4 regions of the Pseudoalteromonas sp. PSi26 genome follow, and region 4 is predicted to be linked to each of the others. Evidence: predicted binding sites of a transcription regulator. Region 4 holds the regulator's gene; each other region holds the start of a gene.
What was found. The regulator sigma-54, encoded in region 4, starts transcription at its own class of promoters, with help from an activator protein. The targets are predictions, from matches to a motif close to GTTGGCACGNNNNTNGNNT.
Positions count from the first base shown of each region.

Region 1: a site for sigma-54 is predicted at 5,946-5,964, ahead of ACFI34_RS04205 (BON domain-containing protein). Genes of this name have one in related genera too.
Region 2: a site for sigma-54 is predicted at 5,225-5,243, ahead of ACFI34_RS05210 (DUF1328 family protein). Genes of this name have one in related genera too.
Region 3: a site for sigma-54 is predicted at 4,121-4,139, ahead of ACFI34_RS05570 (amidase family protein). Genes of this name have one in related genera too.

Region 1 covers NZ_JBHNYT010000003.1:81,062-89,254, forward strand. Annotated here, with positions in the region: gene secF (protein translocase subunit SecF) at 1-698, shown strand, start outside; gene ACFI34_RS04180 (bifunctional diguanylate cyclase/phosphodiesterase) at 826-2,613, shown strand; gene ACFI34_RS04185 (substrate-binding periplasmic protein) at 2,626-3,435, shown strand; gene suhB (inositol-1-monophosphatase) at 3,496-4,299, opposite strand; gene ACFI34_RS04195 (VOC family protein) at 4,548-4,964, shown strand; gene ACFI34_RS04200 (LiaF domain-containing protein) at 5,024-5,680, opposite strand; gene ACFI34_RS04205 (BON domain-containing protein) at 6,000-6,563, shown strand; gene ACFI34_RS04210 (YqaE/Pmp3 family membrane protein) at 6,627-6,785, shown strand; tRNA gene ACFI34_RS04215 (tRNA-Ile) at 7,071-7,147, shown strand; gene ACFI34_RS04220 (outer membrane beta-barrel protein) at 7,335-7,916, shown strand; gene ACFI34_RS04225 (DUF4437 domain-containing protein) at 7,981-8,193, opposite strand, start outside.
Region 2 covers NZ_JBHNYT010000003.1:290,455-298,647, forward strand. Annotated here, with positions in the region: gene alaS (alanine--tRNA ligase) at 9-2,609, shown strand; gene ACFI34_RS05190 (aspartate kinase) at 2,616-3,833, shown strand; gene csrA (carbon storage regulator CsrA) at 3,925-4,116, shown strand; gene ACFI34_RS05200 (YcxB family protein) at 4,168-4,635, opposite strand; gene ACFI34_RS05205 (hypothetical protein) at 4,769-4,960, opposite strand; gene ACFI34_RS05210 (DUF1328 family protein) at 5,012-5,185, opposite strand; gene ACFI34_RS05215 (OadG family protein) at 5,708-5,953, shown strand; gene oadA (sodium-extruding oxaloacetate decarboxylase subunit alpha) at 5,965-7,746, shown strand; gene ACFI34_RS05225 (sodium ion-translocating decarboxylase subunit beta) at 7,760-8,193, shown strand, end outside.
Region 3 covers NZ_JBHNYT010000004.1:48,723-56,915, forward strand. Annotated here, with positions in the region: gene ACFI34_RS05555 (pyridoxal-phosphate-dependent aminotransferase family protein) at 1-341, opposite strand, end outside; gene ACFI34_RS05560 (sulfite exporter TauE/SafE family protein) at 345-1,169, opposite strand; gene ACFI34_RS05565 (gamma-glutamyltransferase family protein) at 1,181-2,746, opposite strand; gene ACFI34_RS05570 (amidase family protein) at 2,743-3,951, opposite strand; gene ACFI34_RS05575 (putative 4-hydroxy-4-methyl-2-oxoglutarate aldolase) at 4,285-4,770, opposite strand; gene ACFI34_RS05580 (TetR family transcriptional regulator C-terminal domain-containing protein) at 4,774-5,427, opposite strand; partial or broken gene ACFI34_RS05585 (ankyrin repeat domain-containing protein) at 5,659-5,790, opposite strand; gene ACFI34_RS05590 (carbohydrate kinase family protein) at 5,920-6,837, shown strand; gene ACFI34_RS05595 (carbon starvation CstA family protein) at 7,139-8,193, shown strand, end outside.
Region 4 covers NZ_JBHNYT010000016.1:73,084-81,276, reverse strand. Annotated here, with positions in the region: gene ACFI34_RS15965 (calcium/sodium antiporter) at 1-685, shown strand, start outside; gene ACFI34_RS15960 (KpsF/GutQ family sugar-phosphate isomerase) at 689-1,660, shown strand; gene kdsC (3-deoxy-manno-octulosonate-8-phosphatase KdsC) at 1,661-2,212, shown strand; gene lptC (LPS export ABC transporter periplasmic protein LptC) at 2,209-2,763, shown strand; gene lptA (lipopolysaccharide transport periplasmic protein LptA) at 2,753-3,289, shown strand; gene lptB (LPS export ABC transporter ATP-binding protein) at 3,286-4,011, shown strand; gene ACFI34_RS15935 (RNA polymerase factor sigma-54) at 4,081-5,580, shown strand; gene hpf (ribosome hibernation promoting factor) at 5,607-5,894, shown strand; gene ptsN (PTS IIA-like nitrogen regulatory protein PtsN) at 5,899-6,351, shown strand; gene rapZ (RNase adapter RapZ) at 6,371-7,216, shown strand; gene ACFI34_RS15915 (HPr family phosphocarrier protein) at 7,260-7,532, shown strand; gene mgtE (magnesium transporter) at 7,641-8,193, shown strand, end outside.

The sequences.
Region 1 (8,193 bases), on a different contig from region 4:
AAGATATATTAGTGCGCTTAGCTCCACGTGGAAGCGATGTTAAAGCTGAAGTGATTGGTAACCAAGTAATTGATGCCCTGAAAAAAGCGGACGACAGCGTGGTCATGCGTCGTATTGAGTTTGTCGGCCCAAGTGTCGGTGAAGACTTGAAAGAGCAGGGTGGCCTAGCCATGTTAACTGCACTTATATGTATCTTAATTTACGTTGCATTTCGTTTTGAATGGCGTTTTGCTGTGGGTGCTGTAGGCGCACTATTACACGATGTAATTATCACTTTAGGTTTGTTTTCAGTACTGGGTTTAGAGTTTGATTTAACTATATTAGCGGCAATATTGGCGGTAATCGGTTACTCACTCAACGATACTATTGTTGTATCTGACCGTATTCGTGAAAACTTCCGTAAAGTACGCATCGATGATACCGTTGAAATTATTGATATTTCACTTACGCAAACACTTAACCGTACACTTGTTACATCAATCACCACAATTTTGGTATTGATTGCATTGTTTGTATGGGGTGGACAAACCATTCATGGTTTTGCTACTGCATTATTGTTTGGTGTATTTATTGGTACATATTCTTCTGTATATGTTGCAAGCTCGGTTGCACTTGCAATGGGAGTAAGTAAAGAAGATTTAATACCAGAAGTGATAGAAAAAGAAGGTGCAGATCAAGATCCGATGGCAATGCCATAATCTTAAATGCATTAAAAAACCGCTCTATGAGCGGTTTTTTATTGCCTATAACATAGGAGTTTGAAATAAAAATGTCATACAGAATTGATATTTTGTTGCTCTATTTAAAATAATAATTGAGCCAGTAGTGACCCTTCAACGACAAGCCTTAGAGGCTATTTTAGATAGTGGGGAAGTAACCACGTTATTTCAGCCTATTTTAGATATATCTGGTCAGCTCATTCTTGGTTACGAGGCGCTTAGTCGTGGTCCACAAAATAGCCCATTAGAAATGCCCAATAAGCTCTTTAAAGCTGCGCATCAAGAGGGCCTTATTTCTGAGCTAGAGCTACTATGCCGCTCAAAGGCAATAGAAAACTTTGTTAAGCTAAATTTGCAAGGTAAGCTTTTTTTAAATGTGAGCCCAAAAACGCTACTAGACCCTTGCCACCCAAAAGGCGAAACACGCCACCTAACCGAGCAGTTTGGTTTAGCGACTAATCGTGTTGTTATAGAAGTAACAGAGCAAGACAAAGTAGATAACGACGACTTATTACTTAAAACCATTGCGCATTACCGAGAGCTCGGTTTTACCATTGCAATTGATGATTTAGGTGCCGGGTACTCTGGCTTAAAGCAGTGGTCAGCAATGCGTCCCGACTATGTAAAAATAGATCGTTATTTTATCGACCATTGCGATCAGAGTGAGGTTAAAAAGGAGTTTTTAAAATCAATTATTGTTTTAGCTAAAGCAACAAACACATTAGTAATTGCCGAAGGCATAGAGCGCTCTGAGGAACTCGCACTGGTTGAAAGTTTAGGCATTAATAATGTACAAGGTTTTTTATTTGAACGACCGAACTTGCAACCAAGTTGTGATTTTAGCTCTGCTCAAATACAAGCACTTACATTTAAATTATGTGATCAGTTTGACCAGTCAATGGCCATTGGCGCGCTAAGCCAACCACAAAAGGCCATAGCAAGTGATACCCGATGCAAAGACGCTCATTTACTTTTTGAGCAAGACAAAGCCATTATTAGCATACCTGTAATCAATCAACAGGGTCAGCCAGTGGGCCTACTACATAAAGACCAACTTACCGAGGTGTTTGCAGCACCCTACGGTCATGCCCTTTATGATAAGCGCCCTGTTATAGAGTTAATGGACAAACAACCCTTGATTGTTGATGAAGACCAAAAGCTAGATACGGTGAGTAAGCAAATAACTGAGCAAGACTTCGATATTAGGCGCCATATTGTTATTACTAGAGATGGCAGTTATTTAGGGCTTGCGCCACTAAGAGACATTTTAAAACATATAACAGAAGAAAAAATTCGCCACGCACAGCACGCTAATCCGCTAACGATGCTGCCAGGTAATGTCGCAATTAACGAAGCTATAGAGCATAGATTACGTAATAAAAATAAATTTCATCTTGCCTATATTGACCTGAATCACTTTAAACAGTTTAACGATCTTTATGGCTACGCGAGTGGCGACAGTGTTATTAAATTATTGGCTGATGTAACAGTGCAAGCCTGTACAAATAGTGCTAACTTTGTAGGACACATTGGTGGTGACGACTTTATGGTTGTTTTTGACCAAAGCGATGCGGTAAGTATTTGTAATCGTATTATTGAACAGTTTGAACATCGTTCTCGTGCTTTTTTTACGCCCGACCATATAGCCAGTAAAGGTTATTGGGCTACAAATCGTGAAGGTGAAAAGCAGTTTGTACCGTTACTTACCTTATCAATAGGATTAGTTGAACCCGATTTACAGCAGTGTAAAAATAGCCATCAGGTTGCAGCATTAGCAACGGATGCAAAGAAAGAAGCCAAACGATTTCGTCATAGCTATCTTTTTACATGCAAGCGAAGGCGCCCAGCGCCTGCAGTAGTGCGATTAGCAACTAGTAAAAAGGTAATTTACTAATAGGTGATCATGATGTTGCCATTAAAGTGTATCGTATGTGTAGTGAGCTTGTTGATAGGAAGTGCTGTAGCAAGCGAAGTAAATAGTGTAAAAATTCCGAAAGATCAACATGCGCATTTTGCTCGTGATGATTACCTCTATGATATGCTAACCAAGGCATTGATAAGAGCCCAATACCCTGCCGAAATAGAGCTTGTTGCTGTACACCCGCATCAGCAGCGTAACTTAATGTCACTTGATGACGGCTCTCTTGATTTATATTGGAGCATGAGTAGCCCTGAACGAGAGTCATTGGCAATCGCCATTAAAATTCCATTGTTTAAAGGTTATATAGGTAAAAGAGCGCTAGTTACAAATAAAGAAAATTTAGATAAATTTAAAGACATAAAAACGCTTGAGCAATTATCAAAGCTTAGTTCGGTACAGGGGCACGACTGGCCTGATATGCGCATATTGGTTAATAACGGTTTAAACGTGAGGCCATTATCAAACCTAAAAGCCATGTTTTCGCTTACTAGCCAAGGCCGCATAGATTATTTTCCGCGCTCATTTATTGAAGTAAATTCTGAGCTTTTAGAGCCACAGCATAAAAATTTACGTGTTGTGCCTAACTTATATATTAGCTACCCAACAGCGTTGTATTATTTTGTCTCTAAGGATAAGCCCGAATTAGCGAAAGCGGTTGAGCAGGGAATAAAAATAATGCAGCAAAACGGCGAGTTTGATGCGCTATTTTATGAATACTTTGCAACAGATTTAAACTCCCTTCCTTATACAAAAGGGGAAACTACTGAGATTAAATTGGTAAACCCTTACTTTTAAAAAAAAAGGAGCCTAGGCTCCTTTTTTAGTTGTACCAATTATATTGGTAAAAGCAATTTATTAGCGAAGTAACGACTCAGTTAACACTGGACGAATTTCACGAATAATAGCTTGAGTCAGTTTTGGTGCGCCACAGATGATATTGCCACTGTGGTTGTAGTTATTACCACCAGCAAAATCGACAACCATACCACCCGCTTCTTTAACCATAAGCTCGCCTGCAGCAGAGTGCCAAGGTTTTAAGCCAATTTCAAAAAAGCCATCAACACGGCCAGCAGCAACATACGCCATGTCTAATGCAGAACAACCTGCGCGACGAATATCTGCAGTGTGAACAAATAACGCTTTAAACGCTTCAGTGTATGCATCTGTATGTTGTTTATGCTTAAAAGGAAAGCCCGTTGCTAAAACTGTACCAGCAAGAACAGTTGTTTTACTCACGCGTAAACGTTTGCTGTTAAGTTGTGCGCCTTGACCTTTAGATGCAGTGAAAAGCTCACCACGAATCGGATCATAAATAACGGCTTGGTCTAAACGACCTTTAACTTTCAGTGCAATAGAGATTGCGTAATGTGGAATACCTTTGATGAAGTTTGTTGTTCCATCGATAGGATCTACAATCCATTGGTAATCATCATCCTTGCCTTTGTGTTCACCTAGTTCTTCGCCCACAACAGAGTGAGTAGGGTAAGACTGTAAAATAGTGTCACGGATTACGGCTTCGGCTTCTTTATCAATATTAGTTACTAAGTCGTTAGCGCCTTTTTGTTGCACTTCAACTTTTGATAAATCTTCGCCAGCGCGAAGTAAAATTTTGCCTGCGTTACGCGCAGCGCGAACCGCAATGTTTAACATTGGATGCATGGAGTTACCTTTGGGTTGTAAAAGAACGTTTGTATTTTCAGCCGGCGTATTTTAGCGACTTTTGACATAAAGTAAACAATAAACCCTAAATACTTGTGGGTGTTTTTTGTACAGCCTTGAAAGTGTTGCACATTTAATTAAAACAAAAGTGTATTTTTAATGACCCACTAAAAATTTAAAAAAAGCGCTTTACCTAAAGTTAACTTGAGGTTTTATTGTGTGTTTAAATTAACTCACAAGGAAACAGTATGTATTTAGAACACGTAAATTTAGTTGTTAAAAACATTGATACCATGATTCGCTTTTACCAAGCCATTTTTCCCCACTGGGTAATACGAAGTGAAGGGCGGGGTGAATGGTATGGAAAACCAAGGCGTTGGGTCCACTTTGGTGACGACACGCAATACATAGCAATGAGCGATCATGGTGAGGGTGAAAATAGATCGCTTTCAGGGCATCAAGTTGGGTTTGCTCACTTTGCTTACGTGACGGCTAATTTAGATAATACGGTGTCTCGTTTAAATAAAGCGGGTTTTTCAGTTCATAAGCAAGGCAATGAAAACCCATTTAGAAAAAATATCTACTTCAGAGACCCTTCGGGTTTTGAAGTTGAGTTTGTAGAGTATTTGTCCGATGTTCCTGCTGAGCGAAATAATGATCTATAAGCCTGCAATGATAATATGGCTGCTAAAAAGCAGCCATAATAAAGCAAATACAGTTGCACTTATTTACTGCTGACTCCTAGCTGTGACTTTAAATCATTTGCAAAGCTAATAAATTTTTCTTTTATGGTACGTTTTATCTTCACTTCAACCGACCCTAGTATCGCTTTGCCTTCAATATGAATGGTAGGACCTTGGCGCTTATTTAATGTGACTGATTTGTTTTCTAGCGTGCTTAAAATACAAAACATTTTGGACACAACATTAACATGCTCGGGTACGTAAATTTCGTCGCTACCAAAAATACAATTAACATGAATTGTCACGTTTTGATGTGTAAATATAGCGTCGGTGAAATCAAGCACCACAGAGCCCATATAATTATTTAGGTAAATATTTTTAGGCACTACCCATTGTCCGCTTCTCTCGTTTGAGCCCAAAATACTACGAAGTGTAATATCGTCATCGCTATTTTGTTGAGCACTGTAATTAGGCGTAAACTGCGATTGCTTTTCAGCTTTGTATTGCTTGTCGGTATTCAGTGTTAAGTCTTCTACTAACGTAAGCAAAACAGAATTGTCTTTGGCGTCCATTGCTTGGTCTAATCGCCTTTCAAATGCCTCAACCGATATAACGCCATGGCTATAGTTATAAATTAACTGATCAATCACTTGTTCGCGTACTTGCTCTATTGGGCGGTCTTCAACTTTAACTGACATGAGTAATTCCTTATTGTATTTGCTATTAGCTAACTAGTTAGCAAACCGTATACCATAATTAATTTTATTTATAATCAGTGGCTTATTTTTAAAGTGTTGAATTGTTAGTTGTAATATTAACGATACATTAACCAAAATAGCAATAATCTAGTAATTTTCACACTTTGAGAAAGTTTTACTCACTTGCCTGTAAATAGGGGGAATACGTTAAACCTATAAGAGTCTATGGTTCTCGTTAAGTTTATGATTTTTAATGGTAAATAAAGTTGGCTTGATGTTCGCATTAGTTAAAGTGTCTTTAATCAAAAGGAGAAAGATTATGAAAACATTTAACAAATCTATTATCGTCGCGTTAGTTCTTGGTACAACAGCAATGGGTGCACAAGCAAACAGCTGGGAAAACGAAAGTAAAGATGCTTGGATTGATGGCAAGGCAGAAACTGTGCTTCTTATGAACACAGACCTAAACAACTTTGACATAAACACTGATGTAACAAATGGCAAGGTAGTACTTACAGGTAAAGTTGATAGCGAAGTAGAAAAAGAGCTAGCAGAAGAGCTTGTACTTAGTCTAGATGGCGTCATGGATGTTGAAAACAGCCTAACCGTTGTTAAAAACATGAGCGCTAAACATACAGATTCTAAAATGATGGATGATGATAACGACCTAACGGACGCTAAAATCACCACTGTTATTACAACACGTTTCCTATTTGATTCTGAAGTAGGTGGAACCGATATTGATGTAGACACCGATAATGGTGTTGTTACATTAAACGGCTCGGTTGAATCATCAGCGGAGAAGCAGTTGGCAATTGAAATTGCTAAAAATGCTGAAGACGTACGTGATGTGGTAGATAACTTATCTATCGTAGCTGAATAACGTTATACTCAAAGCCCAGCATTGCTGGGCTTTTTGTTTTTAACTGTTTGAAGGAGCTAAATAATGGATATCATTCGCATAATACTGTCTGTTTTGCTACCACCACTGGGTGTTTTTTTACAAGTGGGCTTAGGTATGCATTTTTGGATTAATATTTTATTAACGCTATTGGGTTACTTCCCTGGGTTAATACATGCAATTTATATTATTGCTAAAAAATAATGCGTAGCTGAGCTATGTTTACGCCAGATGTAAGTAAATATCGCTCAGCACATTCTATTAATAAATATTATTTTTAATCATTTTAACTTTATTTTCCTAAAACTCCCCAAATTTACCCATTCAAACTCTTTAAAAGATTACAATTTAAGCAGTTAGCTTATTGATTGTTAAAATAAAGGTTTTTGGTAGTGACAAGCCCTAAAAAAGTTTTTATACTGCAACCCGCTTTAGTCGCTCTGTGGCTAAACGCTTCAAAAATTAACTGCCTTGCAGTTATATAAAGTTGGCCCCTTAGCTCAGTTGGTTAGAGCACACGACTCATAATCGTTAGGTCCCCAGTTCGAGTCTGGGAGGGGCCACCACTTTCCAAGTAGATCCCTATTAAATTTTTACGCACTTAAAATCCAAAGCCCTAAATTATTATCCTTTATTGGTTGATATATTGATTTTTAATTAATCTATTAACTTTCTTATTGCAATCAATAGTATAGGTGTGTATTTTATTGGGTACAACAATATGTTGTTTAAATATATCTAAAAGGAAGTACCATGAAAATGAATAAAGTCGCTCTTTTATTACTGAGCTCAGTTTTTGCCACCCCAGCTGCATTTGCAGAAACACCTAACTTTAATTATGTGTCTGGCGGTTATTTAAATGCAGATCTTGATGGCGATGATTTAAACGGTTGGACGCTTGATGGTAGTAAATTACTAGGCGATAACTTTTTTGTGTCTGGTCAATATAAGACTGTAGGCGACTCAGAAGATGGTTTGGATGTAGATCTAAATTGGTTGAGCGCAGGCGTGGGTTACCGTACTGCAATTAGTGAAAGCACTGACTTTTATGGTTTAGTAACGTACGAAAACATTGAAACTGAAGTATCGTTCAGCGGTACTGATTTGTCGGATGATGAAAATGGCTATGGAATATCTGTTGGTGTTAGATCAATGCTAACTGATAGCATCGAAATTGATGGCCGCTTAGGTTACATTGATATTGCAGATGACAGTGAAACAGCTATTACGTTAGGTGCTCGTTACTATGTGAATACAAATTTCTCTGTAGGTACTAGCTACACCACAATAGATGATTTAGATTATATTAGCTTAACTGCACGTTACAGCTTTTAATCACCAGCAGTTAAATGAGCGCACGTATTAGTGCGCTTTTTAGTTTTTACGTAGCTATAACACGCTAATCTACGTGGTATAAGCCATTGCTGCGAATGTAAATAGTTGCTGGTATATTGCTTTTGTTTTCAAGCGGGTGGATGAACTTACCCGCAGATTCTACAAAGCTACCTGCACTTAAGTTTTGTGAGTTACTTTTTGAGCTGTATTGCACGTTGCCTGCAATTATTACTGCACGAAACTCATTTGCATTTGTGCTAATTTCCCCCTTAAACCC
Region 2 (8,193 bases), on a different contig from region 4:
ATTTTCACATGCAGCACATGACTACCGCACAAATTAGGCAACAGTTTTTAGACTTTTTTGCCAGCAAGCAACACCAAGTTGTTCCTTCAAGCTCGCTTATTCCGGGCAACGATGCCACGTTATTGTTTAACAATGCCGGTATGGTGCAATTTAAAGATGTATTTTTAGGCGCGGAATCTCGCCCATATACACGTGCAACAAGCTCACAGCGTTGTGTACGTGCTGGTGGTAAACACAACGATTTAGAAAACGTGGGTTACACAGCGCGCCACCACACATTTTTTGAAATGTTAGGTAACTTCAGTTTTGGTGACTACTTTAAGCAAGAAGCAATTAAGTTTGCGTGGGAGTTTTTAACTGAGGTTGTTAAATTACCTCAGGAAAAACTGCTTGTTACTATTTACCACGATGATGAAGAAGCATTTGAGTACTGGTCAAAAGATATTGGCTTAAGTGAAGATCGCATTATTCGTATAGCTACCTCTGATAACTTTTGGTCTATGGGTGATACAGGCCCGTGTGGTCCATGTTCTGAAATATTTTATGATCACGGTGAGCATATTTGGGGTGGTCCTCCAGGCTCTCCAGAGGAAGACGGCGACCGTTTTATCGAAATTTGGAACCTCGTATTTATGCAGTACAACCGTCAAAGCGACGGTACTATGCTGCCTCTACCTAAGCAATCTGTTGATACGGGCATGGGCCTTGAGCGTATTTCTGCTATTTTGCAGGGCGTGCATTCAAACTACGAAATCGATTTATTCCAAGGCTTAATTGCAGCAGCGGCGAGTGTCACTAACGCGCAAGATATGGACGATAAGTCGCTTCGCGTAGTAGCGGATCATATTCGCTCATGTGCGTTTTTAATCTCCGACGGTGTTATGCCATCTAACGAAGGCCGTGGTTACGTACTTCGTCGTATTATTCGCCGTGCGGTACGCCATGGTAATAAGCTTGGCGCACAAGGCGCGTTTTTCTTTAAATTAGTTGCTGCACTTATTGAGCAAATGGGTCAAGCGTACCCAGAGCTTGCTAAGCAACAAGAGATTATCGAAAAAGTACTGCGTATTGAAGAAGAGCAATTTGGTAAAACACTTGAGCGTGGCTTAGCTATTTTAGAAGAAAGCTTAAGCGACCTTAAGGGCGATGTGATCCCAGGCGATTTAGTATTTAAACTTTACGATACGTATGGTTTCCCTGCCGATTTAACCGCCGATGTTGCGCGTGAGCGCCAAATGACCATTGATCATAAAGGCTTTGAAGAATGCATGGCTGTACAGCGTAAAACTGCGCAGCAAGCTGGTAAATTTGGTGCCGATTACAACGAGCAGTTAAAATCAGATAAACACACTGACTTTAAAGGCTACGACAGCACGCATTACAGCGCGACAGTGGTTGAAGTGTTTGCCGGTGGTAAGGCCGTACAGTTATTAGAAGATGGCCAAGAAGGCATTGTTGTACTAGACCGCACACCGTTTTACGCAGAGTCGGGCGGCCAAACGGGCGATACCGGTACAATTACAGTGGCTGGTGGCGAGTTTAATGTGACTAACACCACTAAATTGGGTAATGCATTTGCGCACCACGGTACAGTACAAGGCCGTATTGGTGTTAACGATAAAGTGGATGCCAATATTGATGACGCACGCCGTGATCGTATTAAGAAAAACCATACAGCTACGCATATTTTACACGAAGCATTACGTCAGTTATTAGGTGAACATGTAAGCCAAAAAGGCTCTTTAGTTCAAGCGGATCGTTTACGATTTGATTTCTCGCACTTTGAAGCCGTTACTAAAGACGAACTACGTGATATTGAGCGTGTAGTTAACGACGAAATTCGCCGTAACTTTGCACTTAACACTGAGCTTATGGCTATTGATGATGCTAAAGCTAAAGGTGCTATGGCGCTGTTTGGCGAAAAATATGACGACGAAGTACGCGTAGTAACCATTGGTGATTACTCAATTGAGCTTTGTGGTGGTACACACGTTGAGCGTGCGGGTGATATTGGCTTATTCAAAATTGTATCTGAAAGCGGTATTGCCGCAGGTGTTCGCCGTATAGAAGCAGTAACTGGCGCAGATGCAGTTGCTTATGTAAGTGAGCAAGAGCAACAGCTTAGCGATGTAGCAGCGCTTGTTAAAGGCGATAGCGCATCAGTACTTGAAAAAGTAACTGCGCTTCTTGAAAAGTCTAAAGGCCTTGAAAAGCAAATTGCTCAGCTTAACGACAAGCTAGCGAGCGCAGCAGGTGCGTCTTTACTTGATTCGATTGTAGAAATTAATGGCGTTAAGCTATTGGTTGCAAATGTTGAAGGCACTGAGTCTAAAGCGCTTCGTGGTATGGTTGACGACCTTAAAAACAAGATTGGTTCAGGTGTTATTGCCCTCGGTGTTGCCAGCGGTGAAAAAGTAAGTCTAATTGCCGGTGTGACTAAAGACTTAACTGGTAAAGTAAAAGCCGGTGAGCTTGTAAACCACATGGCTTCTCAAGTAGGTGGTAAAGGTGGCGGTCGTCCTGATATGGCACAAGCGGGTGGTTCTGAACCACAAAACCTTGCTGCGGCACTTGATAGCGTTAAAGCTTGGTTAACTGAGCGTACTTAGGCCTAAGTGGCGTTAATTGTTCAAAAATATGGCGGCACGTCGGTTGGCTCAATAGAGCGAATAGAAGCGGTCGCCGACCTTGTTGTTAAAACTAGGCAACAAGGTCACCAAGTGGTTGTGGTGCTCTCGGCTATGTCGGGAGAAACCAACCGCTTAATTAATCTTGCCAAACAAATAGATTCCCGTCCTAGTAACCGAGAACTCGACGTGCTAATCAGTACCGGCGAGCAAGTATCGGTTTCGTTATTGGCTATGGCTATTATCAAACGCGGCCACTCAGCCGTAAGCCTGCTTGCCGATCAAGTTAATATTCAAACCGATAATATGTTCGGTAAAGCCCGCATTACAGACATTGCAGCTACACGTTTAAAGCATGAACTTGAGCATAACCGTATTGCTATTATTGCCGGGTTTCAGGGGCGTGATGTTGAAGGCAATATAACAACACTTGGCAGAGGCGGCACTGATACGTCGGCTGTAGAAATAGCTGCGGCTATAAAAGCCGATGAATGTCAGATCTATACTGATGTTGACGGCGTATATACTACAGATCCTCGGGTTGAACCTAACGCACGAAGAATGAGCCAAGTGACCTTTGCTGAAATGCTAGAGTTAGCAAGCTTAGGTGCTAAAGTATTGCATATTCGTTCTGTTGAGGCGGCAGGTAAACACAGTGTTCCATTAAGGGTGCTTTCGAGCTTTAACCCCGATGAAGGAACATTGATTACGTTTGAGGAAGACGATATGCCAAGTAAAGTTGTTTCAGGTATTGCATTTAATGCAGATGAGTGCTTAATTAAGGTACAGGGTGTGCAAAGCGGCACTCAAAATCTTGTAAAAATATTGAAACTTTTTGCTGATAACGGCATCGAAATAGATATGATTAATCAAGTTAATCATATCTTTGAAAAAATAGACTATGCTTTTACTGTGCATTCGAACGACTACCCGCAAGCACTTGAGTTACTAACCGAGCAAAAGGTGTCTTTAGGTGCTGAAAATATAATCGGGCTAACAACCATTGCAAAAGTATCTGCTGTTGGTATGGGAATGAAATCGCACTGGGGTGTTGCTAGTTTATTTTTCGATGCCTTAGCAAATGAAAATATCAATGTAGTTTTAGTGTCTACATCAGAGATTAAAATTTCAGTTTTAATAGATGAAAAGTATCTCGAACTGGCAGTTCGTGCATTACACAAAGTATTTTTAACGGAAAGTAGATAGATAGTGAGTTTTTACTTACTTTTTAGTCTATTTTTCATTAATATGGATAGGCGGAATCTTATAATTTTTATTGGAACATGGGAGCAAGAGAATGCTAATACTAACTCGTAGAGTAGGTGAAACCCTTATGATCGGTGACGAAGTAACAGTGACCGTTTTAGGAGTTAAAGGAAATCAAGTTCGAATTGGTGTAAACGCACCAAAAGACGTTTCAGTGCATCGTGAAGAGATTTACATGCGTATACAAGCTGAAAAGTCTAACCCTAATCCGGGCAACGCTTAATCAACACGTATACTTAACTAAATAATTTATTTAGCTAAGTCAAAAAGCCACTCATTGAGTGGCTTTTTTGTTTATAAAGTCGAGCATTTCATCTGTGAGTATTTGCTTTGAAATATATTGCAGGCTGTTTTTATTTTTAATTAACACGCCCCGTGGCGTTTCAATTACCTCAGCGATGTCTTGCCAAGCTAGTTGGTAGCTTTTGTAGTGGTTTGCCGATTTAATGCCTTCATCATCAAAGGTGAGTGTAACCTCAGAGCCTGATGCTCGGCTAAACATTTGTCTGGTTACCCACCATGGCCTGCGGTAATAAAAAGCAACGCATTCAAGCACAGCAACCATGATCAAAAATGTTCCTAAATAATGATCAGCTAAACCGTAAATGCTAAATAAACCAAGCGAGACTAAAAGTACCAGTAAAAAGTACTTAGGTTGTGCGCGTTTGCTGTAAGGAAGTGACTCGTCAAAGCATTCGTAAAAGTAGGGTTTATCAAGTGTGTAGGTGGTTGAAAATGACATAGTGCCTTGCTTTAAAAATCGTTTTATATATTTTAGCAAGTTCGCTTATAAATGAGCAGCTTTATAATACGTGCATTTATTTTAGGCACAAAAAAACGGCTTAAGAGCCGTTTTTTTAATAATATGCTAACTATTAACAGTTAGTTTCTTCAGCGTTTACGCCTTCTTTCACTTCTTCGCACGTATCTTCAACAGAATTTTGTACATCTGTTACTACTTCATCAATACGTTCACCGGCTTCTTCTGCGTTGTTATCTTGACAACCCATGATGAAAAAACTTGCGAAAAGACCAATTAGTGCTGCTTTTAAAGTTGTAGAGTTCATAATGTAATTCCTTGTAAATAAATAAAATTGTAGTGTTAGTTTAGTATATGCCTACCTGGGCGATTTACCACGTAGCGCACCTGAAACTAACGAAATAACTAAAAGTACTATAAAAATAAAGAATATAATTTTTGCTATACCAGCTGCGGCACCTGCGATACCACCAAAACCTAACACTGCAGCGATTAAAGCAATAACTAAAAATGTGATTGTCCAGCGTAACATTGTTTTCTCCTTGGTTATCAAATTTGTACACAATAGCTAATGCCAGTACTGTGCCATAATATATTTTTGTTTTATATCAGTGTCTTGTGTGCTTTTGTTTGTTTTTTGACTTTGTTAAATTGGTAACTTTTACGTTGGGTTGTGTAACTTATTCACACACAAGTACAGGTTGCAATTAAAGGGTGCTTAAAAAAGCCCTCTTGGTAAGACCAATTAACAAGTTTGTTTTTTTCTACACATTATGAGTGATTTTAGGTTCAGTAAAGTACGGGAAATTCGGCTTTGTTAAAAATTCAGCTATAGCTTAAAAATATAGTGAGTATTTTTTGTGTGTATTATGGGGTGTTGATGGATAAGGGTTTTTGCTGTGGTTAATAAATTTGGTTATATGTTATTTTTATTTTAATTGGTTTTACCAATTTACAATAGCTAGACAAAGATATTTGTTTTGTTATTATCTAGTGAATAAATATTTAACTAAATCGACTTTTTATTTTCGATATGGGTTTCAAGGGGAGAAAAATGGATATAGGTGCTGTACTTACAACCGCTGGTAGCTTAATGCTAACAGGTATGGTTGGAGTGTTTGTCTTTCTTTCGATATTAATTGGCGCAGTTACAATAATGTCTAACTTAGTGGCGCGTTTTAGCCCTGCTGAAGTTGCGACTCCAGTTAAGTCACCATCGTTTAAATCTCAAGGTGTGCCAAATGAGCACATCGCTGCTATTAGTGCTGCCATTGCTCAGTACAAATCAAATAACAAATAAGGGGCACACACATGGCTAAATTAAAATTAACAGAATTGGTTCTTCGTGATGCGCATCAGTCATTACTTGCGACGCGTATGCGCTTAGATGACATGCTACCGATTGCAAGTAAATTAGATGATGCAGGCTACTGGTCAATAGAATCGTGGGGCGGTGCGACCTTTGATTCTTGTATTCGTTATTTAGGTGAAGATCCGTGGGAGCGTATTCGTGCGCTTAAAAAAGCGATGCCAAATACTAAGCAGCAAATGCTATTACGCGGTCAAAACTTATTAGGTTACCGCCATTATGCTGACGATGTTGTTGAAAAGTTTGTTGAGCGCGCACACAAAAACGGTGTTGATGTGTTTCGTATTTTTGATGCTATGAATGATGTACGTAACCTAGAAACAGCCATTAAAGCGGCTGTTAAGGTAGGTGCTCATGCTCAAGGTACTATTTCGTATACGGTAAGCCCTGTTCATACACTTGATATGTGGTTAACGCTAGCTAAGCAATTAGAAGAGCTGGGTTGTCATTCAATTTGTATTAAAGATATGGCGGGTTTGTTAAAGCCATATGACGCAGAAGAGCTTATAAAAGCGCTGAAAGAAACAGTGTCGATTCCAATTGCTATGCAATGCCATGCTACAACAGGTTTAAGTACTGCTACGTACCAAAAAGCGATTGATGCAGGTATTGATATGCTTGATACCGCTATCTCGTCTATGAGTATGACTTACGGTCATTCAGCAACAGAAACCATTGTAGCAATTGTTGAAGGTACAGCGCGAGATACTGAGCTTGATTTAAACCAACTTGAAGAAATTGCAGCTTACTTTAGAGATGTTCGTAAAAAATACGCTGCATTCGAAGGTAGTTTAAAAGGCGTAGATGGACGTATTTTACTCGCTCAAGTACCTGGTGGCATGTTAACTAACATGGAAAACCAACTTAAAGAGCAAGGTGCCGCTGATAAGCTTAACGAAGTACTACTTGAAATACCGCGCGTACGCGAAGATTTAGGTTTTATTCCACTTGTTACGCCAACGTCACAAATTGTAGGTACGCAGGCAGTACTGAACGTACTAACCGGTGAGCGTTACAAAACAGTCACAAAAGAAACAGCAGGTGTATTAAAAGGCGAATATGGTTTAACACCAGCTCCAATGAACAAAGAGCTACAAGAGCGAGTACTTGATGGGAGCGACGTTATTACGTGTCGCCCAGCTGACAATATTGCGCCTGAGCTTGAAACGCTTGAAGCTGAGCTATTAAAAGAAGCGCAAGAACAAGGTTTAACACTTGCTGATGATAAAATTGACGACGTACTTACTTATGCACTGTTCCCGCAGGTTGGTTTGAAGTTTATCAAAAACCGTAACAATCCAGATGCGTTTGAACCAGCTCCTAGCGTAGAAGATAATTCAAGTAAGTCACCAGCTAAGGTGTCAGCCAAAGGTAACAGTGTTAAGGCTGAGCAATATAGCGTTAAGGTAGACGGTAAGGTTTACGACGTTGTCGTAGCGCAAGGCGGCGAGCTTAAAGAGGTAGCGTTAAAAGATTCTGAGCACTTACCTCAGTCTGCTTCGGTTGCTTCGGGTGAAACGCTAAATGCACCTTTAGCAGGTAATATTTTTAAAGTTAAAGTGAAAGCGGGCCAGGTTGTAAACGAAGGTGATGTTGTTGTGATTATGGAAGCCATGAAAATGGAGACTGAGGTTCGCGCAATGCATACTGGTACCATTGCTGAAGTGCTTGTGTCTGAGGGTGACTCAGTGACCACTGGCGACGCAATTATTGCGCTGGCTTAAGGAGTAAATGTAAATGGAAGGTCTTTTAAACCTTTGGCATGCTACTGGCCTTGCTAACTTTACGCTTCCTGGCTTGATAATGATTGCAGTAGGCTGTTTGTTATTGTTTTTAGCGATATCTAAAAACTTTGAGCCACTGCTTTTATTACCAATTGGCTTTGGCGCGATATTAACTAATATTCCGGTTGCTGGTATGTCTGACCCTGGTGGGCTTTTGTACTCAGTTTACTATGTAGGTATTGATACCGGTATTTTTCCGCTATTAATATTTATGGGTGTTGGTGCATTAACTGACTTTAGTGCGTTAATAGCAAACCCTCGTATGTTATTGCTGGGAGCTGCAGCTCAGTTTGGTATTTTTGCGACCTTATTTGGTGCAATTCTTCTCAACTTTATTCCGGGTTTTGAGTTTACGCTGCAAGATGCATCGGCTATAGCTATTATTGG
Region 3 (8,193 bases), on a different contig from region 4:
TTTGCGCCTACGCGCTCGGCTATTTCAGCAAGCAAGTGGCCAAAGCGGCCCATAATTGGTACCAGTACTTTATCGCCAGGGCGTAAAATAGAGCATAAAACGGCTTCTATTCCTGCGCGTGATGTACCGTCAACTAACAGGGTCCATTCATTTTTGGTTTTAAATATTTCGCGATAGCGGGCCATGGTCTCGTTCATAAAACCGGTCATTACTGGGTCGTATTGGCCAATTAGCTGCGCCGACATAGCACGCAGTACACGTGGATCTGCGTTAATTGGCCCAGGCCCCATGAGTAAACGCTGCGGCGGATTTAAGGTTTGAATTTGCGTGTTGCTAAACATGTTTTAGGCTCCGAGAGTCTGAATAAGCATGCGAATGCCCGTTATCATTAATACAACGGCAAAAGCGCGTTTTAATTGTTTTTGATCTAGCTTGCTACCAATTTTTACGCCAATAGGCGCAAACAAAATAGTCAGCGGAATAATAAGAAAAAAGGCAGGGAGGTTAACTAACCCCCACGTACCTAGGGGAGCATCGGTTGGCGTGGTGCCAATACTTAATAAGGTAATTACGCCCGGTAGCGCAATCAATAAGCCAAATACGGCTGCAGTGCCTACGGCAACATGGGCACGTACGTTAAATGCGCTAAGCATGGGCACACCAATTGTGCCGCCGCCAATGCCTATCATTACCGATAAGCCACCAACAATACTTGCCATTATGCCTTGGCCAAATTTACCTGGTAACTTACTTACAAGGGCAGGGGCGCCGGCTCTAAATAACATGTTAAGGCTAACTAAAATAGCAATACACGCAAACATAAGTACCAGTGCATTACCACGTATTGAGTGCGCTAAGTAGCTGCCTACAACGGCCATTGCTAAAATAAACGGCGCCCAGTATTTAATTAAAGCAAGGTCAATGTTTCCCTTTGCATGGTGCGAGCGAATAGATGAAATAGACGTAGGCACTATGGTGGCAAGCGATGTCGCGGTGGCTATCATCATGGCCGACTCAGGGCTTACGCCAAACCCTTGTAGTAAAAAATACAGTACAGGTACGATAACAATACCGCCGCCTACACCAAAAAGGCCTGCTAAAATACCTGCAAAAATGCCGGTTGCTATTAAGGCCACAATAATTGGCCATTGGTTTATTATTTCTGTCATGTGTGTTCCTACTACGTTGATGAAACAGTTGCACGGCCATCAGAGCGAGGATCCGTTGCAGCTTCAAGGGTTGTGGGTGTATCTAAAATTGCACCTGCATGGCCCATCATTTCGTTGTTGTTTTCAACGCTTACCCAGTCGTGTCCGCGTTGATTTAACTCATCTTGTATTTGCAAAGCGAGGCTGTGTTCTATTTTTAAATTTGTGCTGGTGTCGCCCCATGTGCGGCCAAGTAACCAGCGCGGATCGCTTACCGCTTGGTTAATTGACTTATTTCGCCACGCGTATCCGGCAAATACAGCGGCTTGAGTTTGTGGTTGGCCTTCACCACCCATAGTGCCATAGGCAAGGCGTCTGCCATCGTCAAATTTAGCCATAGCCGGGTTAAGGGTATGTGCTGGGCGTTTATTTGGCGCTAGTGCATTGGTATCTTGGTTGTTTAAGCTAAAGCTTAAACCGCGGTTATTCCATACAAACCCGCCTTCGCTCATGAGTATGCCGCTACCAAATTCCCAGTAAATACTTTGAATAAAGCTCACTAGTTGGCCGTTTTTATCGCGTGCTGCCATCCAAACGGTATCGCCGGGCTCAGTATTGAACGGCCATTTTTGGGCGGTATTCATATCAATATTATTGGCAAGCTCGTTTAGGCGATCATCGGTTAGTGCATTTTTGTAATCATCGCCGAGTGCTTCCGGGTCGGCCCAAAGTGTAGGGCGGTGAGTAAAGCTTTGTTTGGTTGCCTCAACAATTAAGTGGGTCCAGTCGGCTTCGGTGTTGGCGTTGTGTTTTAACTTATTGACCGCGCCAATTATTTGCAGCGAATGCACACCTTGTGTAGGTGCCGGTAAGTTATAGCAATTAATACCCGACAAATTAGCGCTCAGTGGGGCAACTACATCGGCTTGTGTATTGGCAATGTCGGCTGGGGTAATAATGCTACCTGCGTTTGCTAAATCGGCCGCAAATGAGTCAGCTAAAGGCCCTTGATAAAACGCATTTAAGCCATGTTTAGCTAAATTCTCAAAGGTATTGGCAAGTTTTGGGTTTTTAAAGTGTTGCCCTGCTTGTAACGGTTTACCGTTGGGAATGTATAGCGCTTTAAAGGCATCGTTGGTATTAGCAACCGTTGCTAGTTTTTCGCAACCTGCTTGAAGGCTTTTGGTAACAGTAAAACCTTCGCGGGCAAGCTTAATAGCGGGGCCTAAAATGGTACTTAATGGCAGGGCTGCGTGTTCATCTACCTCAAGGGCTTTTTGCCAGCCGCGGAGCGTAGCTGCTTGAGTAAGCGCGCTTAAACCGCCGCGCTCTGGTATTTGTTGCTCATTGCTGTAGGCGCTGATGTCGTTTGGTGCGCGCCCGCAGGCATCAATTGCTGTAGGGGTATTTTGATTTGGGTTATCAATAAGCCAGAAGCTGTCGCCACCAATTGAGTTCATATGAGGGTAAACCACGCTAATAGCAGCGGCTGCTGCTACCATTGCTTCTGATGCCGTGCCGCCTTGTTTTAATATTAATGTGCCCGCCTCTGTTGCAGCAAAGTGCGGGGCTGTAAATGCAATGTTGTGTGCGTTCATGTGAGAGTTTCCTGTTTAAAATATGCAGCTAATTGTGTTGCGCAGGCAAGTAAGCTTTTATCGTTGTTATGGCTCATCATGAGTGAAAACCCATAAGGGTGGCCATTATCTAAATTAGCCAATGGTAAGTGAACCTGTGCCGAGCGGCTCAAGCCCGCAATAGCAGATAAAGTTATAATTTGCATGCGCAGTGCGCTTGTGTCGGCGCCCAATTTAGGTGCGGTTGTTGGCGTGGTTGGCAAAAATAAGCAGCTGTTTGAGTTTAAGTTTTTAGCGATTAATGTTTGCCACTCGGTTTGTATATTAAGTGCTTCTTGTTCTTCTTGGGCAGTTAGTGCCAGTGCCATTTTAAAACGGGCTGCAATTGCCGGAGCAAACTGGGGAGGGTGCCCTGGCAATTGAAGCCAATCTTTATGCGCTTTAGCTATAGCACGACCTTGCAGTATTCTAAAGCTATCGGCAAGTTCGCTTAAAATGCTGTTTTTCGGCAGCGCAAATTCTTTGTGGTGTTTAAAATAAGGTTTGGTTTTTTCTAGTAGTTGCTTAATAGGTGCTTGCAAGTCTGGGCTTACTAGCTCAAATAACGGCTCGCAAATAACCAAGGTATTTACGCTACTCACCGTTTGATTTGGTAGCAATAAGTCGCCTACTTTTTCTAATAGTTCTGCGCTTTGGGTAAGCCAACCAATGGTATCAAAAGGCGGTGCTAGCGGGATTAGGCCGTCTTTTTCAATTACGTTATGGCTTGGCCTAATGCCAAATAAGCCGCAGTAACTTGCGGGTATTCTAATTGAGCCGCCGGTATCGGTGCCCAACCCAATGTCAGCTAAATTGCCGGCTACCGCGGCGGCTGAGCCCATACTTGAACCCCCACACGCGTGCCCTTTTAATTTAGGGTTTTGTGCTGCGCCATAATGAATATTATTACCTTCTAAGCTGTAAGCAAGTTCGTCGGTATGGGTAAAGCCTGTAAAAATACAACCCGCATCCATTAATTTGTTTACGCTACTTGCGGTTTGTTTAGCTGGTGGATGTGTTTTAAACCAGCGTGGATTACCTGCACTGTTTTTATGCTCTTTAACGGCAAATACATCTTTTACGGCAATGCGCTTAGTATTTAGTGTGCCTGTTTGTTTTGATTGCCAATTACTCGGTCCATGATCACAAAATATGCCTGTGTTTTTAGTTTTTGATTGCGTGTTCATTTTGTAACCTATGAAATAAAACTGACCAAATGGTTATTTACTAATTTTAAATTGATTAAAAGAGACTGTTGTCGTTATTTTTTTAAGTTCATTACGTAATATATTATTTTATTTACAAAGTATTCATTGCACTTTTAATTGGTGACTTTGGTTTTAGCAAACTTAGTATAAGCAAAACAGATGCCAAAACTCTGTTCTTGTCCGATTGGTCAGGTTTTTAGGCGTTGCAGAGGGGTATTTATAATTTTAACGTTTGAGAATGGGTGTTTTTAAGCGTAAAACAAACCAGTTTGGTGCATTGTTGCACCAAGTTGGTTTGTTTTTTCCATGAGCTTATTTAATAAGGGGGGTTTTACTAATTATTAGGCCATTAACGTCACCGTACAACCAATCGTTTGGCGCTATTGCGGTGCCTAGCATATTGATAGCTTGGTCTTTATCGCCAAAACCGCGCTTAAGAGTGCTGCGAGGGGTTGAACCAAGGGCCATTACCGGTAAATCCATTGTTGCAAGTATTTCTATATCGCGGCAACAACCATTTATTACAACACCTTCCCAGTTATTTTGTAGCGCGCGTTCGGCCATAATGTCGCCAATAAAAGCAAAGCGTTTGCTAGCAAATCCATCAATTACTAACACTTTCCCTTTACCATCTTGATGAAGAACATCGGCGGCAAACGAGTTGTCTTCTGGGCAGGTTACCGTTACTGCTTGGCCACTAAAGGTGGTTTTTTTACCAAAGTGGCGCAAGCCACTATCTGCTACTTGAACCGAATTGCGGTGATCGTCGAATAGGTCGGGGGTTGTAAAGTTTTCCATGTGTTAGCTCTCATTTTGAACGGGTATTTTTAAGCCAATACCTTTTAAAATTATGTGGGCAATTGATTGTGTTATTTGTGCCACGTCGGTTTCGTCATATTCAAGTTTATTCATTACTAAAAGTACTTCTGCCTGAAAGTCAGCGTAGTATTGTGTTGTTGACCAAATAGTAAATAAAAGGTGATGAGGGTCTACTTGGTCTATTTTTTTTGCGTCCATCCAGGACTGAAACACATCAATTTTTTGTTTAACCCAAGGGCGGGTATTTGTTCTAAAGTAGTTTTGTAAATACGGTGCGCCCCGTAAAATTTCATTGGCAAATAAACGAGATTGTAGAGGTTGGTTTACGGCAAGTATTACTTTACTTTTTATGTAGTTATAAAGCACTACAGCAGGATCGTCTTCAGCGGTGACGTTATCAAGGCCTAAGTTCCAGTTTGCTATTATTCGGTCTATCACGGCTTCGTAAAGGCCATCTTTGCTTTTGAAGTAATACAGTATGTTAGCTTTAGGCACGTTCGCTTCTTTTGCAACCATACTCATGCTTGCACCGTCATACCCATTAAGAGAAAACAATTGCTCGGCAGCATTTAAAATAAGCAGTTGGTTTTTTTCCCGAGTGACTTCTTTTTTATTTGGTTTTGTTTGTGTGGTCATTATTTATTATGCGAGTTTAACGTGTTGATTGATTGTAGCTTTACTGACCGAAAGGTCAATTACTAAAGTAGCTTCAACACTTCAATACACACATTAGCTAATGCTTCGACTAATGACGTTTACTATTTTATTTTGAACTTTACTAAGCCCACTGGATTACAAATCTCGCGCCCTGATCAAATAACGCCCAGTTTATAAACGTGTTAATTCACAAAGATCAACAGCCCCTTGTTATTTCTTTTCATTATTTACCTGTGCTAATAAGTCGAGCACTTTTTGTTGGCCAAAAGTTTGTGCAAATTGCTCGGCTGTTTGTCCTGCTTTATTTCGGTGGGCGTTATCGCAATCAAGGCTAACAAGCTTATTTGGTGATTTAAACACGCAAAGCGCATTTACGTCTCACTACAAAAACAATGTAGACGCGTTATACGCACCTGCAAGTAAAATTAAAGCAATTATGAAAAACGTGCTTGAGCCTAAAGGTAACTAATAATGAGCATTTTAATTGATTCTAAACAAGGTAAAGACGTAAGCGTAAGTTGCTTTGGCGAAGTGCTATGGGACTGTTTTGACTCTGGTAAACGTTTAGGTGGCGCACCTCTGAATATGTGTGTACGTATTAACTCGCTTGGTATTAAAGCCGACATGATAAGCGCTGTAGGTAACGATAAGTTAGGTGCTGAGCTTTTAAGCGAAATTAAAAGCAAAGGCGTAAGTTGCGATTATATTGCTGTTAATAACGACAAAAAAACCAGCACCGTACAAGTTACTCTCGATAAAAGCGGTTCAGCCAGTTACGAAATAGTAGCCGACACTGCGTGGGATAACATTGAGCTTACTGACTCACTTATTGAAAAAGTACAAGCCAGTGATGTATTTGTATTTGGCAGCCTAATTGGCCAAAGCGAAGCCTCTCTTGCTACGCTAAACCAATTAGTTGATGTAGCTAACTTTAAAGTGTTTGACGTAAATTTACGTGCGCCACACTACACGTTAGACACATTAGTAGATTTAATGAATAAAGCAGATTTTATCAAGTTAAACGATGAAGAGCTTTACGAAATTGCCAAAGCAATGGGCTGTAAGTTCCATTCGCTTGAGCAAAACTTAGCGTTTATTGCACAGCAAACTAACACTGAATATTTATGTGTAACCAAAGGCAGTCACGGCGCACTGTTAAAGGTTAAGGGCCAAAATTATTACAATTCAGGCTATTTAATTAGTGTTGTAGACACAGTGGGTGCTGGGGATTCATTCTTAGGTTCATTGATATATCAGTTATGTAGTAGCGATTGTGCTCAGCATGCGGTTGATTTTGCCTGTGCGGTAGGGGCTATGGTTGCAGAAAGTGCAGGTGCTACACCTACATTGACTCATGAAAAAATTAACGAATTTATGCGTCCTCTTTAAAAAAATTGTGTGTTGAAAGCGGCTTAAGCAATGTGCTTAGCCGCTTTTTTTTGTCTAAAAATAGTGTGGTAAACACACATTGTGAACGCTTAAACAGCTGCATTCGTCAGGTTTATAAACGAGCTTTCAAATTACTTCATAAAGTGAACAAATCATGAGCGATTGCGACTAAGGTATTAGCTAAACGTCTAATTGTTTGTCACAAACAGCTTTGATACTGTTCTGAGGTTATTAGGTCAACATAATGCGGAGCGATTCACACTGCGCTTCTAAATACACATACAAAAGAGAAACGTGCTTTATGATTATCTTTTTTATTTGCCTCACCATATTAATTTTGGGATATAAGTTTTATAGCCCATTTGTAGAAAAACAAGCAGGCATGGATTCAACGGTTGATACACCACAAAAACGCTTTAGTGAAGGTGTTGATTACGTGGCTATTCACCCTGTTCGTGCTTTTTTAATTCAATTTTTAAATATTGCGGGTGTGGGTCCAATTTTTGGCCCTATACTGGGCGCTTTATATGGTCCGGTTGCGCTTGTATGGATTGTGTTAGGAAATGTATTAGGTGGCGCTGTTCACGACTTTTTCTCAGGTGTAATGAGTATAAAAGAAGACGGTAAAAGCTTACCTGAAATAGCTGGTCACTATTACAATGTTGTATTTAAAGGCTTTATGCTTATTTTCACCGCAATGCTGTTATTTTTTGTTGGTGTAGTATTCATAATGAGCCCAGCGGGTTTACTTAGTAACTTAAATTTATTTGAAGGTACATTTTTAGCCAATAATACTTTTTGGGTATTGGCTATTTTGGCTTATTACTTTTTAGCGACGCTGTTACCAATTGATAAGATCATTACACGCTTTTACCCTATTTTTGGTTTGTTAATGATTGTAATGACAGTCGCTGTTGCCGTGTCGTTACTTATTAACGCGCCACATTTACCGGTTGCTGGCGACTTTTTGGCGTATTTTGAAGCCGATCACGCGCATGACTTTTTAGCACCAAACCCCGACGGGTTACCAACTTGGCCCCTATTATTCATAACCATTACCTGTGGTGCTATTAGTGGTTTTCATTCAACGCAAGCACCTATTATTGCTCGTTGCTTAACAAACGAAAAATATGTACGCCCGGTGTATTACGGTGCCATGATGTGTGAAGGCATAGTTGGTTGTGTTTGGGCATTGGCTGGTATTGCGGCTTTCCCTGAAGGTTATGCTGGTTTAAAAGCAATGCTTGATCAAGGTGGTCCTGGCTTAGTTGTAAACCATATTGCAAATAGTTACTTAGGTGTATTTGGCGGTATTATGGCAATTATTGCGGTTGCTGTTTTCCCTATTACCTCAGG
Region 4 (8,193 bases):
CGTTTCTTCCAGTACATTAAAACGTGAAATCCCGTTAGTGCTTATCGTATCTCTAGCTACTTGGTATATTTTTTCAGATAACTACTTTTCGCTTGCTGAAGGGGTTGCCTTATTAATTGGTTTTGTCGTCTTTATTGGCGGGCTGATTATTGTTTCGCTACGTGCTAAAAATCAAACAGACCCATTTGTATCAGAAGCATGTGATGAAGTACCCAATGACGTACCAACAAAAAAAGCAGTAATTTGGTTAGTTATTGGTATGGTATTACTCCCTGTCAGTGCACATTTTTTAATAGAATCAGCGGTCGATATCGCGAAATATTTTGGCCTAAGCGATTTAGTCATTGGCTTAACAATTATTGCAATAGGTACTAGCTTGCCTGAGCTTGCAGCTTCAATTGCAGGTGTGCTAAAAAATGAAGATGACTTAGCACTGGGTAATATTGTTGGCTCTAATATTTTTAATATTCTTGCTGTGCTGCCTTTCGCAGGCATTATTAACCCTTCTATTATTGACCCGTCGGTTGCTAACCGCGACATACTTTTTATGATTGGTGCCACGGTTGCGCTTATTATCATGTCATTGAACTTTAGAGGTGCTCAACGCATCAATAGAGTAGAAGGCGGCTTATTATTAATCGCTTTTTTAGGCTATCAAGGGTATATTTTCAGTCAAGTAGGGTAAGTAATGGCAACGCTAAATTTTATTGAACAAGGCCTACGTGTATTAGACATAGAGCGCCAAGCATTGAGTGATATTGCACAATATGTGGATGAAAATTTTCATCAAGCATGTCAGTTAATATACGACTGCCAAGGCCGAACTATTGTTATAGGCATGGGAAAGTCAGGTCATATTGGTAATAAAATAGCGGCTACATTAGCAAGTACTGGCAGCCCTGCATTTTTTGTACACCCAGGTGAGGCAAGCCATGGCGACTTAGGTATGATCACTAAAAATGATGTGGTTATGCTAATTTCTAATTCTGGTGAAACAAGCGAAGTCCTCAATATAATTCCCGTTTTGAAACGCCTTGGCGCAAAAATGATAGCCATGACAGGCAACGCTAGCTCAACAATGGCAACGCTTGCAAACGTACATATTTGCATAAAAGTACAAAAAGAAGCCTGTTCGTTAGGCTTAGCACCTACAGCAAGCACAACAGCAACACTTGCAATGGGCGATGCCATGGCGGTTGCACTGTTAGAAGCCCGCGGTTTTACAGCTGATGACTTTGCGCTATCTCACCCCGGCGGCAGTTTAGGTAAACGTTTACTACTGACCCTAAAAGATGTCATGCATAGCGGTAAAAACACACCTATTATTAATGTTACTCAAACTATAAAGGATGCACTGATAGAAATGTCAGCAAAAGGCCTAGGCATGACAGCTATAGTTGATTCTCAGCAGCAACTTGTAGGGCTCTTTACCGACGGTGATTTACGCCGTATTTTAGAACAAAGAATTGATATACATACAACACAAATAGATGTTGTAATGACCAAATCCTGCACAACGGCAACGCAAGATATTTTGGCCGCTGAAGCACTTAATATTTTGGAGCAAAAGCGTATTAATGGTTTAATCATCGTTAATGAACAAAACCACCCTATCGGTGCATTAAATATGCAAGACTTACTAAAAGCAGGAGTATTATAAATGCAATTTGAAGAGCTCTATCAACCATTGAGTGAAGACGCAAAAGCACGTGCAAAAAAAGTAAAGCTACTTATTTGTGATATTGATGGTGTGTTTTCTGATGGTCGCATTTATTTGGGTAACCAAGGTGAAGAGCTCAAAGCATTTAATACAAAAGATGGTTTTGGCATTAAAGCGCTTATTAATAGCGGCTTTGAAGTTGCGGTAATTACTGGACGCCACTCAAAAATAGTACAACAACGTATGACAAGCCTAACAGTACAACACATATATCAAGGCCAAGAAAATAAGTTACTCGCTTACGAAGAACTAAAAACAAAGCTCAATTTAAATGATGAGCAAATTGCCTACATTGGTGATGATGGCCCAGACATGCCAGTGATGGAGTTAGTAGGGTTTGCCGTTGCTGTGAATGACGCCCATCCGCTTATAAAACGTTTAGCACATTATACAACACAAATGCTGGGTGGCTTTGGTGCCGTGAGAGAACTTACCGACCTACTAATGCTTGAAAATAACAAACCTTTGACCACAAAAGGGACTAGTTCATGAATGCTGCGCGCATAATATTAAGCGTTTTATTCATCAGCTGTATGGTTTGGCTTTGGTACCCTTATTTCACACAAGTAAATTTACCACAACAAACCGAAGCAGACATAATTGCAAAGCCCGATTACACAGCCATAGAGCTAAAACAAACAGCGTATGACGAAAATGGGAAAATCAGCCATAAAGTAACGGCAGCGCGAATGGAGCTATATCAAGAATTAGGGTTTACCTTTTTTGATGAACCTATTTTTACGCTATACAACAACAAACAAACATGGCGTATTAACGCTAATGAAGCAACATTATACGAAGGCAGACAATTAATATTAGAAGGTAACGTTGTTGCTAGTAATTTAACTGATAACGCAATGATAGATAAAATTAATGCTGATAACATTCAGGTAGATATAAAATTACTAACGATGCAATCAGAGCAGCCTGTCATTATTACTGGGCCCAATTTAAAAATCACCGGTAAAGGCTTAGAAGCCGATTTAAAAACCGAAGTGATAAAATTAATTAACCATACGCGAACTATTTATTATGACCAATAAACTATCAACACTCTTTATTATTCCAACATTTTTACTTGCATTAGGTACTAATGCCGCTGAACCAACAGCGCCACTTTCTGCAAATCAGATTTCGATTAGTGCGGATAAACAAGAGGGTCAACTAAAAGAAAACGTAGGTATCTTCGAAAAAAATGTTGAAATTATTCATGGCGACAGAAAAATTACCGCAGACCGCCTTGAGGTTCACAAGCGCGATGAGCTAGGCGACAACAAGCAACTGTTAATTGCCACAGGTACACCTGCATATTTTGAAGAAAAACAAGCCGACGGCACAATAATGAGCGCCAGCGCTAATGAAGTTAGGTACGATGTTTCAACGCGTTTTTTAACATTAATTGGAGATGCAGAGATATCTCAAGCTGGGCAAAAAATGAATGCTAAAAGCATTACCTATGATATAGAACAGCAGCTTATTAGCGCCGAAAAAGATGAAAGTTCAACAGACCGTGTACACACTATCTTAGTGCCTGTGGAGCCTAAAAAAAATGACAAAGGCCAACCATGAGTACATTAAAAGCAGAGCTACTAGCCAAAAGCTACAAAGGCCGTGAAGTTGTAAAAAATGTGGGCTTAGAAGTTAAAGCTGGCAGTATTGTAGGCTTGCTTGGGCCAAACGGCGCAGGTAAAACAACAACCTTTTACATGATTGTAGGCTTAGTCCCTAGCGACAAAGGCAAAATATCTATCGACGAGAATGATATTACGCTTTTACCTATGCATAGTCGTGCTAGATTAGGCATTGGCTACTTACCACAAGAGTCGTCTATATTTAGAAAGCTAACGGTGTATCAAAACTTAATGGCTATTTTAGAAACTCGAAAGGGGCTCACTAAGCAAGCCAGAGAAGATACACTGAATAATCTATTAGATGAATTTAGCATTCAACACATTCGCGACAGCAAAGGTATGGCATTATCGGGCGGAGAACGTCGTAGAGTGGAGATTGCACGTGCTTTAGCTGCAGATCCAAAGTTTATTTTGTTAGACGAACCATTTGCCGGTGTTGACCCTATCTCAGTATTAGATATTAAAAAAATTATTGAACACCTAAAAAACCGTGGTATTGGCGTATTAATAACAGACCACAATGTGAGAGAAACCCTTGATGTTTGTGAAAAAGCCTACATTGTTTCTCATGGGGAACTGATTGCTTCTGGTACCCCTGAACACGTATTAAATGATAAAACTGTACGCGATGTATATTTAGGCGAGCAATTTAGGCTGTAACATTTACGCCTTATTTATAAGCATCTGCTAGTATTAATTATAACAACTTAAAAGGATTGTTAGAGATACATGAGGCAATCACTACAGCTGCGCATGGGCCAGCAACTTACAATGACACCTCAGTTGCAACAGGCTATTCGCTTGCTGCAATTAAGCACATTGGATCTTCAGCAAGAAATACAAGAAGCGCTCGACAGCAACCCATTACTTGAGGTTGAGGAGCAAGACTATGCCGATGACCTTGCGGGCAAAAATGAGCAAAAAGCGGATAACGATGAAGTTACAGTAAGCGCATCTGCCGATGAAGCCCCCAGCGAGTTCGAACAAGACAGTGGTGAAGCCCTTGCTAAAGATACCGTAAGTGACGACATGGCAATGGACGTTAGCTGGGATGAGTACATGAGTGCAGCCCCTGCATCCTCTTCAGGCCCAATGCCTGAAGATGAGTCTATATATCAGGGCGCATCAACTGAAACGCTTCACGAGTACTTAATGTGGCAATTACAATTAACGCCATTTAGCCCTACAGATGAAGCCATTGCTATTGCAATAGTTGAAGCGGTGGATGATTCAGGCATACTGACACTCAGTTGCGAAGAGATTTTAGAGAGCTTTAATCAAGATAACGACGATGACGTTGAGGTTGAACTTGATGAAATAGAGGCGGTTTTAAAGCGCATTCAGCTATTTGACCCAGTGGGTATTGCAGCACGAAGCTTACAAGAATGTTTATGTATTCAGTTAAATCAGTTTGATAAAGGCACCCCTTTTATTGATGAAACAAAAATGATTTTAACCGAGCACATAGATTTGTTAGCTGCTCGCGACTACCGTACATTAATGAAAAAAACGAAGCTCAAAGAAGATGAGCTTAAAGAAGTAATGACACTTATTCATACGCTTAATCCAAAGCCTGCAGACACAATAGTGCGAGAAGAGTCTGAGTATGTAATACCTGATGTGTCGGTTAAGAAAATTAAAGGCCGCTGGGTAGTTGAACTAAACCCAGACAGCATGCCAAAAATTCGTGTAAACAGTCAGTATGCTGCAATGTCGCGTACAGTTAAATCGAGCGGTGATAGCCAATTTATTCGCTCACATTTACAAGAAGCTAAATGGTTTATAAAAAGTTTAGAAAGCAGAAACGACACGCTTTTAAAAGTGACAAACTGTATTGTAAAGCAACAACAAGGCTTTTTTGAACACGGCCCAGAAGCCATGAAACCTATGGTTTTAAATGATGTTGCCGAAATGGTAGAAATGCACGAATCAACAATTTCGCGTGTAACTACTCAAAAGTATATGCACACACCGCGTGGAATATTTGAGCTTAAATACTTTTTCTCAAGCCACGTAAGCACCGAAAATGGTGGGGAATGTTCATCTACAGCGATACGTGCACTTATTAAAAAATTAATCGCAGCAGAAAACTCAGCAAAACCATTGAGTGATAGCAAAATTGCGGATATATTGGCTGAGCAAGGAATTAAAGTAGCAAGACGTACAATCGCAAAATATCGCGAATCTCTTGCTATTCCACCGTCAAATCAGCGAAAGAGCCTGATTTAAGACGCTAAACAAAGAGGGTAATGCTTATGCAACTAAATTTAACTGGTCGTCATGTAGAACTAACTGATTCATTAAGAGACTATATAAATACCAAATTTGCGAAGCTAGAAAGGCACTCTGATCATATTAATAATGTTCATGTCATTCTTGATATAGAAAAATTAAATCAAAAAGCAGAAGCAACTATTCATGTAAGTGGTGCTGAACTATTCGCATCCACTGAACATCAAGATATGTATGCAGCGATTGATTCACTGATTGACAAGCTTGACCGTCAAGTCATTAAACACAAAGAGAAGCTTGCTCGACACTAATATGATGAAACTAAGTTCACTTATATGCCAGGACTGCAGCAAAGCTGCGGTCCTTTTTAATAGTAAAAAAAGAATTTTAGAGTTTATTAGCGAGCTTGCTCACGATAAATTACCGTATTTGTCTCAACAGGATATTTTAGGCGCCTTGTTAACTCGCGAAAAGCTAGGTAGCACAGGAATAGGAAGAGGCATAGCTATTCCACATGGTCGAATGAGCGGCGCACAAGAACCTTTAGCATTGGTGTTAGTAAGTGAAACACCGATTAACTTTGATGCTATAGACAATCGACCTGTTGATATTTTTGTTGCACTCATCGTACCTGATGGTGATAACCAGCAACACTTAAAGACGCTAGCAACGATAGCTGATAAACTAAAAAATAAAGAATTTTGCAAGCAGCTACGCTGTGCTAAATCGGACGCCGAGCTGTATCAAATTATTGTTGACCAATCTTAATAAATTTAAAAGGTGATTAATGGAGTTGATTATCATAAGTGGCCGTTCTGGTTCTGGTAAGTCGGTTGCTTTACGCGTTGTTGAAGATCTAGGTTATTATTGCGTAGATAACATCCCCGTAAATTTATTACCTTCTTTGGTAAGAAGCGTTTCTGATAACTACGATAAAATTGCAGTTAGTATTGATGTGCGAAATTTGCCAAAAGAGCAAGATGAATTTAATCACATCATTGAATATTTACCGGGTTTTACAAAACCAACACTATTTTATTTAGACAGTGAAGATCAAACATTAATAAAACGTTTTTCAGAAACAAGACGCTTGCACCCTTTATCAATCGATTCGCTACCACTTGATTTAGCTATAAAAAAAGAAAAAGAACTACTTGATGTGCTAACTACTCGTGCCGATTACATTATTGATACTAGCGATTTGAGTGTTCATCAACTCGCTGAATCAATTCGTGAAAAAATATTAGGTAAAAAAGACAAGCAGCTAATTGTCACATTTGAATCATTTGGTTTTAAACATGGCATTCCTAAAGAAGCAGATTACGTATTTGATGCACGCTTTTTACCTAACCCGCACTGGGAACCTGAACTAAAGCCACTCAATGGTTTAGACCAGCCAGTAAAAGATTATTTAGCTAGCCACAGCATTGTTCAAAAATTCACATGGCAAATACAAACCTTTGTGCAAACATGGCTACCTCATTTAGAACGCAATAACCGTAGCTACTTAACGATTGCTATTGGTTGTACTGGCGGACAACATCGCTCTGTATATTTAGCGCAAACAATTGGTGAAAGCTTTGCTGTTACGCATCCCAATGTAAAAATACGCCACAGAGAACAAGAAAAATAATTTACATAAACTAATAACCTGTTCAGCTTCGATAGAGTAATGTATGCGTATAGAAGACACTTTTTTAATACAAAATAAATTGGGGCTACATGCCAGGGCTGCGACAGTATTAGCCCAACTCGCTGTTAAATTTGATGCCTCAATCACTTTATTTCAAGATGACAAAGAAGCTGCTGGTGATAGTGTATTAGCACTGATGCTACTTGAAAGTAGCCAAGGTAAAGAAGTTAAAGTGGTATGTGAAGGACCTGATGCAGAACAAGCTTTAAATGCTATTGGAGAGCTTATTTCGCAACGATTTAATGAAGAAGAGTAGCGTTAATTTTTAACATTTAGATAAAATAACTATAATCAAAATAACTGGCTGCTAGGTCGTACTCCCCCACCCACTAGGTAACAGTTACAGTATATATAAAGGACGCCAATGCCCGAAGCTTTTGAACAAGACTACCCACTACAACAACTAAAGCAAGTGACTAAGTCACTTAATAGTGGCCAGTTTGTTCAAGTTAGACGCATGCTCGCAAAAACAGCCCCATGTGATACGGCTTTATTACTAGAATCCTCTCCACATAAAATTCGCCGATTACTTTGGCAACTTGTTGACCCTGATGTTCAAGGTGATGTACTAGAAGAATTATCAGAAGACGTACGTTTGGGCATCATAGCCCAAATGGAACCTAAGCATATTGCTGCCGCTACTGAAGACATGGGGCACGATGACTTAGGTGAAGTATTACGTAGTTTGCCTGACACTGTTTATCAAGACGTTGTTAGCGCCATGGACACCCAAGATAGAGAGCGCGCAACACAAGCGCTATCTTATCAAGAGCGTTCTGCCGGCGCACTCATGAACACCGATACGGTAACTATTCGTCCAGACGTTACCATTGATGTAGTACTGCGCTACATTCGACTTCGTGGAGAATTACCTGAAGGCACCGATGATCTGTATGTAGTAGATAAACATAACTGCT